Regions from separate parts of the Pseudoalteromonas sp. KG3 genome, predicted to be linked through region 3. Evidence: predicted binding sites of a transcription regulator. Region 3 holds the regulator's gene; each other region holds the start of a gene.
What was found. The regulator sigma-54, encoded in region 3, starts transcription at its own class of promoters, with help from an activator protein. The targets are predictions, from matches to a motif close to GTTGGCACGNNNNTNGNNT.

Region 1: the regulator sigma-54 is predicted to act here: its motif matches at 1,525-1,543, upstream of dps (DNA starvation/stationary phase protection protein Dps).
Region 2: the regulator sigma-54 is predicted to act here: its motif matches at 2,061-2,079, upstream of glnA (glutamate--ammonia ligase).
Region 4: the regulator sigma-54 is predicted to act here: its motif matches at 1,687-1,705, upstream of nirB (nitrite reductase large subunit NirB).

Annotation. Positions count from the first base shown of each region.
Region 1 is NZ_CP098523.1:3,542,367-3,545,582, forward strand. Features, by position in the region: gene NDQ71_RS16615 (methyl-accepting chemotaxis protein) at 1-806, shown strand, start outside; gene dps (DNA starvation/stationary phase protection protein Dps) at 929-1,453, opposite strand; gene corA (magnesium/cobalt transporter CorA) at 1,792-2,748, shown strand; gene dps (DNA starvation/stationary phase protection protein Dps) at 2,901-3,216, opposite strand, start outside.
Region 2 is NZ_CP098523.1:2,301,484-2,304,699, reverse strand. Features, by position in the region: gene NDQ71_RS10865 (DUF4124 domain-containing protein) at 1-462, opposite strand, end outside; gene glnA (glutamate--ammonia ligase) at 598-2,004, opposite strand; gene typA (translational GTPase TypA) at 2,525-3,216, shown strand, end outside.
Region 3 is NZ_CP098523.1:2,062,019-2,065,234, forward strand. Features, by position in the region: gene lptB (LPS export ABC transporter ATP-binding protein) at 1-537, shown strand, start outside; gene NDQ71_RS09810 (RNA polymerase factor sigma-54) at 604-2,100, shown strand; gene hpf (ribosome hibernation promoting factor) at 2,129-2,416, shown strand; gene ptsN (PTS IIA-like nitrogen regulatory protein PtsN) at 2,421-2,873, shown strand; gene rapZ (RNase adapter RapZ) at 2,894-3,216, shown strand, end outside.
Region 4 is NZ_CP098523.1:841,666-844,881, reverse strand. Features, by position in the region: gene nirB (nitrite reductase large subunit NirB) at 1-1,555, opposite strand, end outside; tRNA gene NDQ71_RS04125 (tRNA-Val) at 2,590-2,666, opposite strand; tRNA gene NDQ71_RS04120 (tRNA-Val) at 2,823-2,899, opposite strand; gene NDQ71_RS04115 (DUF3080 family protein) at 3,011-3,216, opposite strand, start outside.

The DNA of each region.
Region 1 (3,216 bases), 1.5 Mb from region 3:
AAGATTCATCAAATGATATCAATACACAAACACAGTTAATTGAAAATCAGTTAGTAAACCATAATCATGAAACTGAGCTGGTAGCAACGGCGATCACCGAAATGTCAGCAACATCTCAGGAGGTCGCGCAAAATACCACGCAAGTAGCGGTATCCACCCAGTCAGCCACGCAAGATGTTGCCAATGCTCAACAATGTGTAGATGTTTCTTTAGAAGAAGTTTCAAATTTAATGAGTGAGATCAATCAAGCTGCTGAACAGGTTAACTCATTAAGTGAACAATCTAAAAAAATTAACAGTGTATTAAGTGTGATCGGTGGCATTGCTGAGCAAACTAACTTACTGGCCCTTAATGCCGCTATTGAAGCTGCAAGGGCAGGCGAGCAAGGTCGTGGCTTCGCGGTGGTTGCAGATGAAGTGAGAAGTTTAGCCAGTCGTACACAAGAGAGTACGTTAGAGATTAATGAAATGCTTAATGAGTTACATACGCTAGTCACGGCTGCGGTAAAGGCAATGTTAGCAAGCCAGCAAAGCTGTAATCGCTCAGTTGAGTCATCTCGGGCTATTTCAGAAAGTTTAGGAGCGGTTACCAGCTCGGTTACCACTATTAACGATATGAGCACGCAAATAGCCACAGCTGCCACAGAGCAAAGTAGTGTAACTGAGGAAATTAATCGTAACGTTTTTGCGATTCAAGAAATAGTTAATGAGCTTACTCGTTCCATTAAAACAACCTCATCAGTTAGTCATCACTTAGCCGGTCGAGGGGAGAGCTTAGGCGCTTTGGTAGGTCAGTTTAAGATCTAATATAAACCAAAAGTGGCGGTATTGTTGTTGATCAGTCATAAATAAAGATCAGGCTTTAAATAGCCTGATCTTTGACTTTAAATATAAATCAGTCAGCTTAAACTGCACAGAAAATCGCGAGATTAACTGCTGAGTTTACCCGTTGACGATTCTAAGTGTGCACGCACAAACCATTGAAACTGTTCTAAATCGGCAAGTTGGCTAATGAGCATATCCTCAGACACCGGATCGAGCTCTGATAGCTTGCCAATCGCACTTCGGTGATCGCCATTAATCCCATTGTATACTTTATCAAGCGCAACTAAGTGATCTTTTACCAAGCCCTTACCAAGTGAGTAATCGTGCCACGAACGACGATCAACTATCGATTTTGGAGTACCAACGGGAACTCCGCCCAACGTAGCGATTCGCTCAGCGATGGTGTCGGTCATTGCTCTGATCACCTCAACCTGAGGGTCGAGCATTTCATGCACGCCAATAAAATTAGCGCCAACCACATTCCAATGAATATGTTTTAGAGTCAATTGTAAATCGAGCAGTGCGACCATGCGGTTATCAAGTGTGGCAATGGTATTTTTTGCAGATTCTTCATTCATACCAGGGGCAGTAAATTCGGCGATTTTATTTGCTTCGTTATTGTTACTCATTATTCCTCCTGCTTTTATAAGGAATGTTCACAGCGTCTAATAAAGTCTATGAACATGCGTTAGTTTATATAAAGCAATGGCTGTGCCGATAAAAATTATTTTTTAAGTTGCTGATATTTAAATGTTTATGTGTTTTTTTAAAGTGGGTGATGAACGCTTGCTTTGAAATGCCCTGAAAAATATGCACTTTTTTGTAAAATCTGCAAAACAAAAGCTGCTGTTACGTGTTAACTAATTGCTTACTCTTGATAATAACTGTGATGCAGGAGTGTATTGTCATTGTTGATTAATCATCAGTTACATATACTCAACTCATCTTGTTATTAAAGGAGCAGTGCATGTTGAGATTTTTTTCTATCGAGCAGGGTGTGATCAAAGAGTTAGAGCCTTCATCCGATACCTCCCTTGAAGCATCAATCAGAAATGCACACTGGATTGACACAATCAATCCAACGGAAGATGAGCGAAACACGCTTGCAAAAACGCTCAATATAACTTTTCCTGAGTCAGGGGATGTGCAAGAGATTGAAGCTTCATCGCGATGCTTTATTGACAATGAAGGCTTGCATGTACATGCATTATTTATGTCGCCAAATGAAGGGCGGTTTAATACCGTCACTGTGGCTTGTTTACTTAAAGATAATTGTTTACTGACTATTCGTGATGATGAGCTCGCTGACTTTCGATTATTACGTTTAAGAGCCCGAAAAGGTCAGGTCATGTGTGATACGGCAAAACAATTACTGGTAACATTATTTGATCAAAAAGTCGAAAACCATGCGGACATGTTAGAAGATATGCATCATCAGTTAGAGAAACTCAGTGCTTATGTTCTTGAAGAAGATGGCTCTGATTTAGAGGAAGCCATCAGTCGTATCGCACGATTAGAAGATGCCAATGGTAAAGTGCGTTTATGCTTAATGGATACTCGGCGCAATATTTCATTCTTGATACGTCAGTTAGGTGTACAAGGTGAGGATCGCGAATCTTTAAGAGAGATTGTACTTGATATAGATACTCTAATGTCACACTGTACCTTTTTATTTGATAAGGTTAATTTCCTCATGGATTCCACTCAAGGTTTTATTAATATTGAGCAAAACCAAATAATTAAAACTTTCTCGATTGCCTCCGTGGTATTTTTACCGCTAACTGTGGTGGCCAGTGTTTACGGTATGAATTTTAATCACATGCCTGAACTTGAGTGGGCGTGGGGGTATCCGTTTGCGATTGGGGTGATGTTGCTCTCTGGTTTTGCACCTTATTTATTTTTTAAACACAAGGGGTGGTTGTAGTATTTAGCTTATGTGGCTTTTGTTTTGTTTGTGATTACTCACTCGCTTAAAATGGTACTAAAAGCTTTACTGCTTTATTTATTTTTGGCTACAAAAATTAAAAGCCCAAACAACTAAGTTATTTGGGCTTTTGCTGATCTGGTTACGATTTATTAACTTTGTAATTCACCAGTTGATGATTCAATGTGAGCACGTACAAACCACTGGAATTGCTCAAGATCAGCAAGTTGCGCGATGATCATATCTTCTGAGACAGGGTCAAGCTCTGATAGTTTTTCAAGAGCTTTACGGTGATCGCCATTTACGCCATTGTATACTTTATCAAGAGCAACGAGGTGATCTTTCACTAACCCTTTACCAATAGAATAATCTTCCCAAGAGCGGCGATCAACAATCGACTTAGGTGTGCCTACAGGAACACCACCTAATGTGGCAATACGCTCAGCGATAGTGTCGGTCATTTCTTGT
Region 2 (3,216 bases), 240 kb from region 3:
GACTATTGAGCCTTGCGGATCAAATAGTTTAACTTGTAAGGTGTGTTCCCCGCGATTTACATCGCGCAGAGCAAACGTGCTGGTATTGCTAGGCTCTGCAAATGCAGTGCCATCAACCAGTAGCTGTATTTTAAAGCCATTCTCAAAACGAGGTGTAATACGACTAGTTACATACACTGAACCGGTATTCTCACGCACAGTACCTTGATCGGCAGGGGAAGAAATGACCACTTTATAGCTTTTCGCGGCAACAGGCTGCTGCTCATCTAAAATACGCGTATCAACGGTTGGCATAGTTAAAGTTTGGCTGGTGAGTTTTACTTCGGTAGCCCCCACTTTAGGTGTATCAGAAAATACCAATACGCCATTTTTATCTACCCAAGAATAAATTTTCTTATCACCGCTATAGCCATAAAAGCTGATTGAAATCAGTATTGTTAGTAATAAAAGCCTTGTTTTCACCTTGCCACCTTGCATTTTTTGCACTAACTAAACTTTAGTGGAGAATGGAAAAATTAGCCATAAAAAAAGCCCGCAGAACGGGCCTTGAGAACACACATAAATTATCTATAATTAGATAATTTTAACTACAGCTGATTAACAGCTGTAGTACATTTCGAACTCAACTGGGTGAGTTGTCATGTTAAGTTTTTCAACTTCTTTAGATTTAAGTGCGATGTAAGCATCGATTAAATCATTAGTGAATACGCCACCTTGATTTAAGAACTCACGGTCTGCATCAAGTGCAGCTAGCGCTTCACCTAATGAAGAGGCAACTGTTGGAATTTCTGCTGCTTCTTCAGCTGGTAAGTCGTATAAATCTTTATCCATTGCATCGCCAGGGTGGATCTTGTTTTTGATACCGTCAAGGCCAGCCATAAGCATTGCAGAAAATGCAAGGTATGGGTTAGCTGTTGGATCTGGGAAGCGTACTTCGATACGACGTCCTTTTGCAGACGGAACCACTGGAATACGGATAGACGCAGAACGGTTACGTGCAGAGTATGCAAGCATTACTGGTGCTTCAAATCCTGGTACTAAACGCTTGTACGAGTTAGTTGACGCATTAGCAAACGCATTGATTGCTTTAGCATGCTTGATGATACCACCAATGTAGTAAAGCGCTTCTTCAGAAAGACCGCCGTACTTGTCGCCTGCGAATAAGTTAACACCGTCTTTAGCTAAAGACTGGTGACAGTGCATACCAGAACCGTTATCACCAACAACTGGCTTAGGCATAAAGGTTGCTGTTTTTCCATATAAATGAGCCATATTATGGATAACATATTTCATTTCTTGGATTTCATCCGCTTTTAATACCATAGTATTGAAGCGAGTAGCGATTTCGTTTTGACCAGCAGTTGCTACTTCGTGGTGATGTGCTTCAACCACTTGACCTAGCTCTTCAAGCACTAAACACGTCGCTGAACGCCAATCTTGGAAATCATCAACTGGAGCAACAGGGAAATAACCACCTTTTACGCCAGGACGGTGACCGGTGTTGCCACCTTCATATTCTTTATCTGAGTTCCAAGCAGCTTGCTTAGAGTCAATTTTATACATAGAACCTGACATGTCAGTTTTGTATTTAACATCATCAAATACAAAGAACTCTGGCTCAGGACCAAATAAAACTGTGTCAGCAATACCTGTAGAACGCATGTATTCTTCAGCGCGCTTAGCAACAGAACGCGGGTCGCGCTCATAACCTTGTAATGTGCTAGGCTCAACCACGTCACAACGTAAGATTAAAGTAGCTTCTTCTGTGAAAGGGTCTAATTTAGCTGATTCAGCAACCGGTAGTAATACCATGTCTGATTCGTTAATGCCTTTCCAACCTGCAATTGAAGAACCGTCAAACATTTTGCCGTCTTCAAAGAAGTCTTCATCTACTTGATGATGAGGAATAGAAACATGTTGCTCTTTACCTTTGGTATCAGTAAAGCGTAAATCAACGAACTTAACGTCATTTTCTTTAATAAAATCTAAAACCGATTGTGACATGTGTCCTCCAACTGTTGGGTTTTATTTTTGCTGCATAATTGCTTTTGCTTTCTAGTAAGCGGCTTCCATGCCATATTTATAATTTGTTGTTTTTAATGGTTAAAAAATGCCAGCACTTGCTATGCGTTAGTGTTTTTGCACCAATCTGGAGCGTGCTTTGATCATTTTGGTGCATGCGTTAAGTGAACGCTATTTGCAAACAATTTGTATATATAATAAACACAGCTATTTTGTTAACTTACTTAGCAAATACTGCCAAATTATGACAATAATAGCTAGGAATGAGCAAAATAGTGGCAAATTGAAAAATTAAATTAATGAAAATGTCATATATAAAACAGATACTTATTAGAAGTATGAAGAAAGTTGTGAAATATATATTGGATAAACTTTCATCCATGACATTAATAAGGGATAATATGCGCCCTTTTAAATCCTATGCTGGGACATCTCGTGAAAACGCAGATGAGTGCGTAGATCTTGCAGGATCATTGAGAATTTAATTTCTCTGAGTAAAAATATGAGCATCGAAAAGTTAAGAAATATAGCGATTATCGCGCACGTTGACCATGGTAAAACAACACTGGTTGACAAACTACTTGAGCAATCAGGTACATTAGAAACACGCGGCGGTAACGAAGAGCGCGTGATGGACTCAAACGACATTGAGAAAGAACGTGGTATTACCATTTTGGCTAAAAACACAGCCATTTCATGGAATGACTACCATATCAATATCGTAGATACCCCAGGACACGCCGACTTTGGCGGTGAAGTTGAACGCGTACTTTCGATGGCTGACTCAGTATTACTACTTGTTGATGCTCAAGAAGGTCCAATGCCACAAACGCGTTTCGTTACGCAAAAAGCATTCGCGCAAGGCTTAAAGCCAATCGTTGTTATCAATAAAATTGATAAACCAGGTGCACGCCCTGATTGGGTTATGGATCAAATCTTTGATTTATTCGACAACCTAGGTGCAACTGACGAACAGTTAGACTTTAAAGTGATCTATGCATCAGCAATCAACGGCTGGGCAACACTAGATTTAGACGAGCCATCAGATAACATGGAACCTATGTTCAAGATGATCGTTGACGAAGTATCACCACCGGATGCAGATCCTGAAGGTGACTTCCAAATGCAGATTTCGCAACTTGATTACAACTCATATGTTGGTGTGATCGGTGTAGGTCGTATCAAGCGTGGTTC
Region 3 (3,216 bases):
GATAATGACATTACCCTGCTACCAATGCATAGCCGTGCCCGCTTGGGAATTGGTTACTTGCCTCAGGAGTCATCGATATTTCGCAAGTTGACTGTGTATCAAAACTTGATGGCGATTTTAGAAACTCGCAAAGACCTAAAAAAACAAGCCAGAGAAGAAGCCCTCGACAGCTTACTTGATGAATTTAGCATTCAACATATTCGTGACAGCCAAGGTATGGCGTTATCGGGTGGTGAACGCCGTCGCGTTGAAATTGCGCGCGCTTTAGCCGCAAATCCAAAATTTATCCTGCTAGATGAGCCTTTTGCTGGCGTTGATCCTATTTCAGTGTTAGATATAAAGAAGATTATTGAACACCTTAAAAACCGTGGTATTGGCGTACTTATTACCGACCACAATGTACGAGAAACCCTTGATGTTTGTGAAAAAGCCTACATAGTTTCTCATGGGGAGTTAATTGCATCAGGCACACCTGAGCATGTACTTGCCGACCAAACAGTTCGCGATGTTTACCTGGGTGAGCAATTTAGGCTATAAAGCCACACTCGGTAAAGCATCTGCTAAACTTAACAATGACAACAATAAAAGGATTGTTAGAGATACATGAGGCAATCACTCCAGCTGCGCATGGGCCAGCAACTTACAATGACACCGCAACTGCAACAAGCTATTCGCTTATTGCAGCTCAGTACATTGGATCTCCAGCAAGAAATTCAAGAAGCGCTAGATAGCAATCCGTTGTTAGAACTAGAAGAACATGAATATTCAGAAGATGCTGCTGGCAAAAACGAACAAAAACAAGACAACGATGACTTAACTGTCAGTGCCTCAGCGGACGACAAGCCTAGCGAATACGAACAAGAAAGCAGCGAAGCATTAAGTAAAGAAACCCTCAGTGACGAAATGGCAATGGACGTCACTTGGGATGAATACATGAGTGCTGCGCCTAACAGTTCATCGGGGCCAATGCCCGAAGATGAATCTATTTATCAAGGCGCCTCAACAGAGACCTTGCATGAATATTTAATGTGGCAGTTACAGCTAACGCCCTTTAGCCCAACCGATGAAGCAATCGCCATTGCCATTGTTGAGGCCATTGATGACTCTGGTATTTTAACACTCAGCTGTGAAGACCTTGTAGAGAGCTTAAATCAAGGCAACAGCGAAGAAGAAATCGAACTGGACGAAGTGCAAGCGGTTTTAAAGCGCATTCAATTATTTGATCCTGTTGGCATTGCCGCCCGTAGTTTACAAGAGTGTTTATGTATTCAATTAAATCAATTTGATCCTGCAACTCCTTGGATTGCAGAGACAAAAATGATTTTAACGGATCATATCGATTTATTAGCTAGTCGCGACTATCGCACTTTGATGAAAAAGACTAAGCTTAAAGAAGAAGATTTAAAAGAAGTCATGACACTGATCCACAGTCTCAACCCAAAGCCTGCGGATACCATAGTACGGGAAGAGTCAGAGTACGTTATTCCTGATGTATCAGTGAAAAAAATTAAAGGCCGCTGGGTGGTTGAACTTAATCCAGACAGCATGCCAAAAATTAGAGTGAACAGCCAATATGCGGCCATGTCACGCTCCGTTAAATCGAGCACTGACAGCCAATTTATTCGTTCGCATCTGCAAGAAGCTAAATGGTTTATAAAAAGCCTAGAAAGTCGTAACGACACATTACTCAAAGTAACCAACTGCATTGTTAAACAGCAGCAAGGATTCTTTGAACATGGCCCTGAAGCTATGCGCCCGATGGTGCTAAATGACGTTGCTGAAATGGTTGAAATGCATGAGTCGACAATTTCTCGCGTAACAACCCAAAAATACATGCATACTCCACGGGGTATTTTTGAGCTAAAATATTTTTTCTCAAGTCATGTAAGCACTGAGAACGGCGGTGAATGTTCGTCTACCGCAATTCGCGCATTGATCAGAAAACTGATCAGCGCAGAAAACTCAGCGAAACCATTGAGTGATAGTAAAATTGCAGATATATTGGCAGAGCAAGGTATCAAAGTAGCTAGACGGACTATTGCAAAATACCGCGAGTCACTGGCTATTCCACCGTCAAATCAAAGAAAGAGTTTGATTTAAGGCGTAAAATCAAAAAAGGAAAATGCTTATGCAACTAAATTTAACTGGTCGTCACGTAGAAATTACTGATTCATTAAGAGACTATGTAAACAATAAGTTTGCGAAGCTTGAGAGGCATTTTGATCACATCAACAATGTCCATGTTATTCTTGACGTTGAAAAGCTAAGCCAAAAAGCAGAAGCCACAATACATGTTAGTGGCGCTGAATTATTTGCCTCAACTGAGCACCAAGACATGTATGCAGCCATTGACGGACTAATTGACAAACTTGACCGTCAAGTAATCAAACACAAAGAGAAGCACGCTCGACACTAATACTATGAAATTAAGCTCACTTATTTGCCAGGACTGCAGCAAAGCTGCGGTCCTTTTTAATAGCAAAAAACGGATCATTGAATTTATCAGCCAATTGGCTCATGAACAACTTCCTCAGCTATCACAACAAGAAATCCTCGATGCATTACTCGCCAGAGAAAAACTAGGCAGTACGGGGATTGGTCGTGGTATTGCTATTCCACATGGCCGTATGACGGGTATTGAAAGCCCACTAGCGATAATTTTAGTAAGCGAAACACCGATTAATTTTGATGCGATTGATAACCGTCCTGTGGATCTCTTTATCGCCCTCATCGTACCAGATGGTGATAGCCAACTTCATTTAAAGACGTTAGCCACAATTGCTGATAAACTTAACGATAAAGATTTTTGCAAACAATTACGTAGTGCAAAAACAGATCAAGATTTATATCACGTTATTGTTGAGCAGTCGTAGCCAAATGAAGGAGAGTTTACATGGAGTTAATCATCATCAGTGGCCGCTCTGGCTCAGGTAAATCTGTTGCACTGCGCGTAGTCGAAGATCTTGGCTATTATTGTGTTGATAATATTCCAGTAAACTTATTACCTTCATTAGTGCGTAGTGTTTCTGATAATTACGACAAAATTGCAGTTAGCATTGATGTGCGTAATTTACCGAAAGAACAAGAAGAATTTAACGATATTCTTGAATACTTGCCAGGTTTCGCCAATCCAACATTATTTTATTTAGATTGTGATGATCAAACGCTGATCAAACGCTTTTCTGAAACTCGCCGCTTACACCCATTATCATTGGA
Region 4 (3,216 bases), 1.2 Mb from region 3:
ATATCTCACAACCATGGCCTTCACCATGACTTTTAAGCAGCTCAGCGAATGTTTTGATTTTCTCTACTTTAACAAGGTGTAATAGTTCTTGGCGAGAATAAGCGAAGTGTTCACATAGATGGTTATTTACCTCAACGCCACGCTCGGCAAGTTCAGCATCGACCACTGATTTAAGTAATGCGGTACAGCCGCCACAACCGGTGCTGGCTTTAGTGCAGGTTTTTACTGCGCCAAGTTCGTTTGCGCCATTATCGATAGCGCTGATAATGTCACTTTTACAGACGTTGTGGCATGAGCAGATAGTGGCTGTATCGGGTAGGGCACTGCTTGACAGTGTTGGCGCGCCGCCTGCGCTGTCTGGTAAAATCAGGCATTCAGGATGCTCGGGCAACGCCATATCATTGAGCATATACTGGAGCAGTGTGTCATAGTCGCTGGTGTCACCAACCAACACTGCGCCCAGTAACTTATCACCGCTTTCGTTGAGGACGATTTTTTTATAGCAATCACGAATTGGATCTTGATATATCAGTTCCTTCGCATTGGCTGTCGCTCCATGCGCATCGCCAATAGATCCTACTTCAACACCTAATAACTTAAGCTTGGTGCTCATATCGGCGCCGTTAAATTGAAGGTCGCCACCTGACAACTGACTTGCTGCAACCCGTGCCATATTGTAGCCAGGGGCGACTAAACCAAATAATTTTTTATCCCATAATGCGCATTCACCAATCGCAAAAATATCTTTATTAGACGTTTGGCATGCGTTATTGATCACGATTCCACCGCGCTCACCTAAAGTAAGCCCCGCTTTATTCCCTAGGGTATCGTATGGGCGAATACCTGCTGAGAACAACACTAAATCGGTCTCTAAGTGGCTACCATCAGCAAAATTTAAGCGGTAACGACACTGCTCACCAGCAACTATCTCACTAGTTGCTTTACCTGTGTGCACGCTAACACCTAAGTTTTCGATTTTATTTCTGAGTAATTTCCCTCCTTGCTGATCAAGTTGAACCGCCATTAACTGTGGCGCAAACTCGACAACATGGGTATTTAAACCGAGTTGTTTTAATGCGTTCGCAGCTTCTAAGCCCAGTAAACCACCACCAATTACAACGCCTACCTTACTATCATTCGCACACTTTTTTATTTGTTCTAAGTCTTCTAGGGTGCGATAGACTAAGCAGTGGGATTGATCATTGCCTTTAATGGGTGGTACGAAAGGGTACGAGCCGGTTGCTAACACTAATTTATCATAGTCATAGATTGTGCCATTAGCAGTGGTGAGCTGCTTTTGCGTAGCGTCAATATGCTCAACCCACTGACTTGTATGCACAGTAATATTGAGTTTTTGGTAGTTTTCATGTGTCGTTAACGCTAGATCAGCAGCGGTTTTACCATTAAACACACTTGATAAATAGACCCGATCGTAGGCAAGATTTGCTTCACCACACAATACCGTGATCTGCGCATGCTGATCGCTACCACGCATTTGCTCAACAAAATGGTGCCCCACCATGCCATTGCCAATAACGAGAATTTTCTGTGGCATTTGTTTTTTCCTTCATGCTGACGGTTTAAATTTTGGCAATAAAAAAGCCCGCCACAGTAAACCGTTCGGTTAGTGTGTGCGGGCTTCGTTGCCATTACTGCAAAAGCAGTTTTATTTTTATATACCTAACTAAGCAATATCATTGCCATGTTTTTATCCAATTGTTTTTATTAATAATTGTTTTTTATGAGAGGTGTGAGCTTTATTGAATGTGTTACGATGGTGCAGTAAAGGCACATTAACAGTGCAACTTCCTTGCTGTTAATTCTGTCGCAACATAAAAGCCTATTGCTAATAATTAACTACAGCGATGATTTGAACTATTAATCTTTGGAGCGGGTGATCAAGAGTAGGTAGTGCTTTTTCTTTAGGTTTTTATATTTAGGATTGGTACGACTGAGTGGATTCGAACCACTGACCTTTGGACCGGGTGATCAAGAGTAGGTAGTGCTTTTTCTTTAGGTTTTATATTTAGGATTGGTACGACTGAGTGGATTCGAACCACCGACCTTTGGACCGGGTGATCAAGAGTGGGTAGTGCTCTTTCTTCTTAATGTTTTTTTATTCATTAATTGGTACGACTGAGTGGATTCGAACCACTGACCTTTGGACCGGGTGATCAAGAGTAGGTAGTGCTTTTTCTTTAGGTTTTATATTTAGGATTGGTACGACTGAGTGGATTCGAACCACCGACCTTTGGACCGGGTGATCAAGAGTGGGTAGTGCTCTTTCTTCTTAATGTTTTTTTATTCATTAATTGGTACGACTGAGTGGATTCGAACCACCGACCTTTGGACCGGGTGATCAAGAGTAGGTAGTGCTTTTTCTTTAGGTTTTTATATTTAGGATTGGTACGACTGAGTGGATTCGAACCACCGACCTTTGGACCGGGTGATCAAGAGTGGGTAGTGCTCTTTCTTCTTAATGTTTTTTTATTCATTAATTGGTACGACTGAGTGGATTCGAACCACTGACCTTTGGACCGGGTGATCAAGAGTAGGTAGTGCTTTTTCTTTAGGTTTTATATTTAGGATTGGTACGACTGAGTGGATTCGAACCACCGACCCCTACCATGTCAAGGTAGTGCTCTAACCAACTGAGCTACAGTCGTACAATAGTGAGTTCTTAAATATAATTTATTCTTATGATTTTGAATAAATTTGGTACGACCGAGTGGATTCGAACCACTGACCTTTGGACCGGGTGATCAAGAGTAGGTAGTGCTTTTTCCTTCGATGGTACTTTTATTTAATTTTTTACTTAAATTTGGTACGACCGAGTGGATTCGAACCACCGACCCCTACCATGTCAAGGTAGTGCTCTAACCAACTGAGCTACGGTCGTATCATAAATTTAAGTTGTGTTAATTACTTAACAACGGACGCTAATATATAGCGTGCGCCTGAGTGAATCAAGCTCGTTTATGCATTTTTGGTTTGTTTGCCGTTTTTTTATTCATATTGGGCTGATTTCACACGTTTTATAAAACGTTTGCCACCAAGTGACGTGCGTTTTTGCTGAATCTTTGAATGCAGTGAGCAAGTTATTTGGCTGATTTTGCTCAAGCAGTGCAGCAAGCCTAGGTTGATTTATAGTCGTACCGAGCCAAAGCTGTTGATATAGCGGCATCAATCGCTCTAAAGCGCCTGATAGCTGTGCTT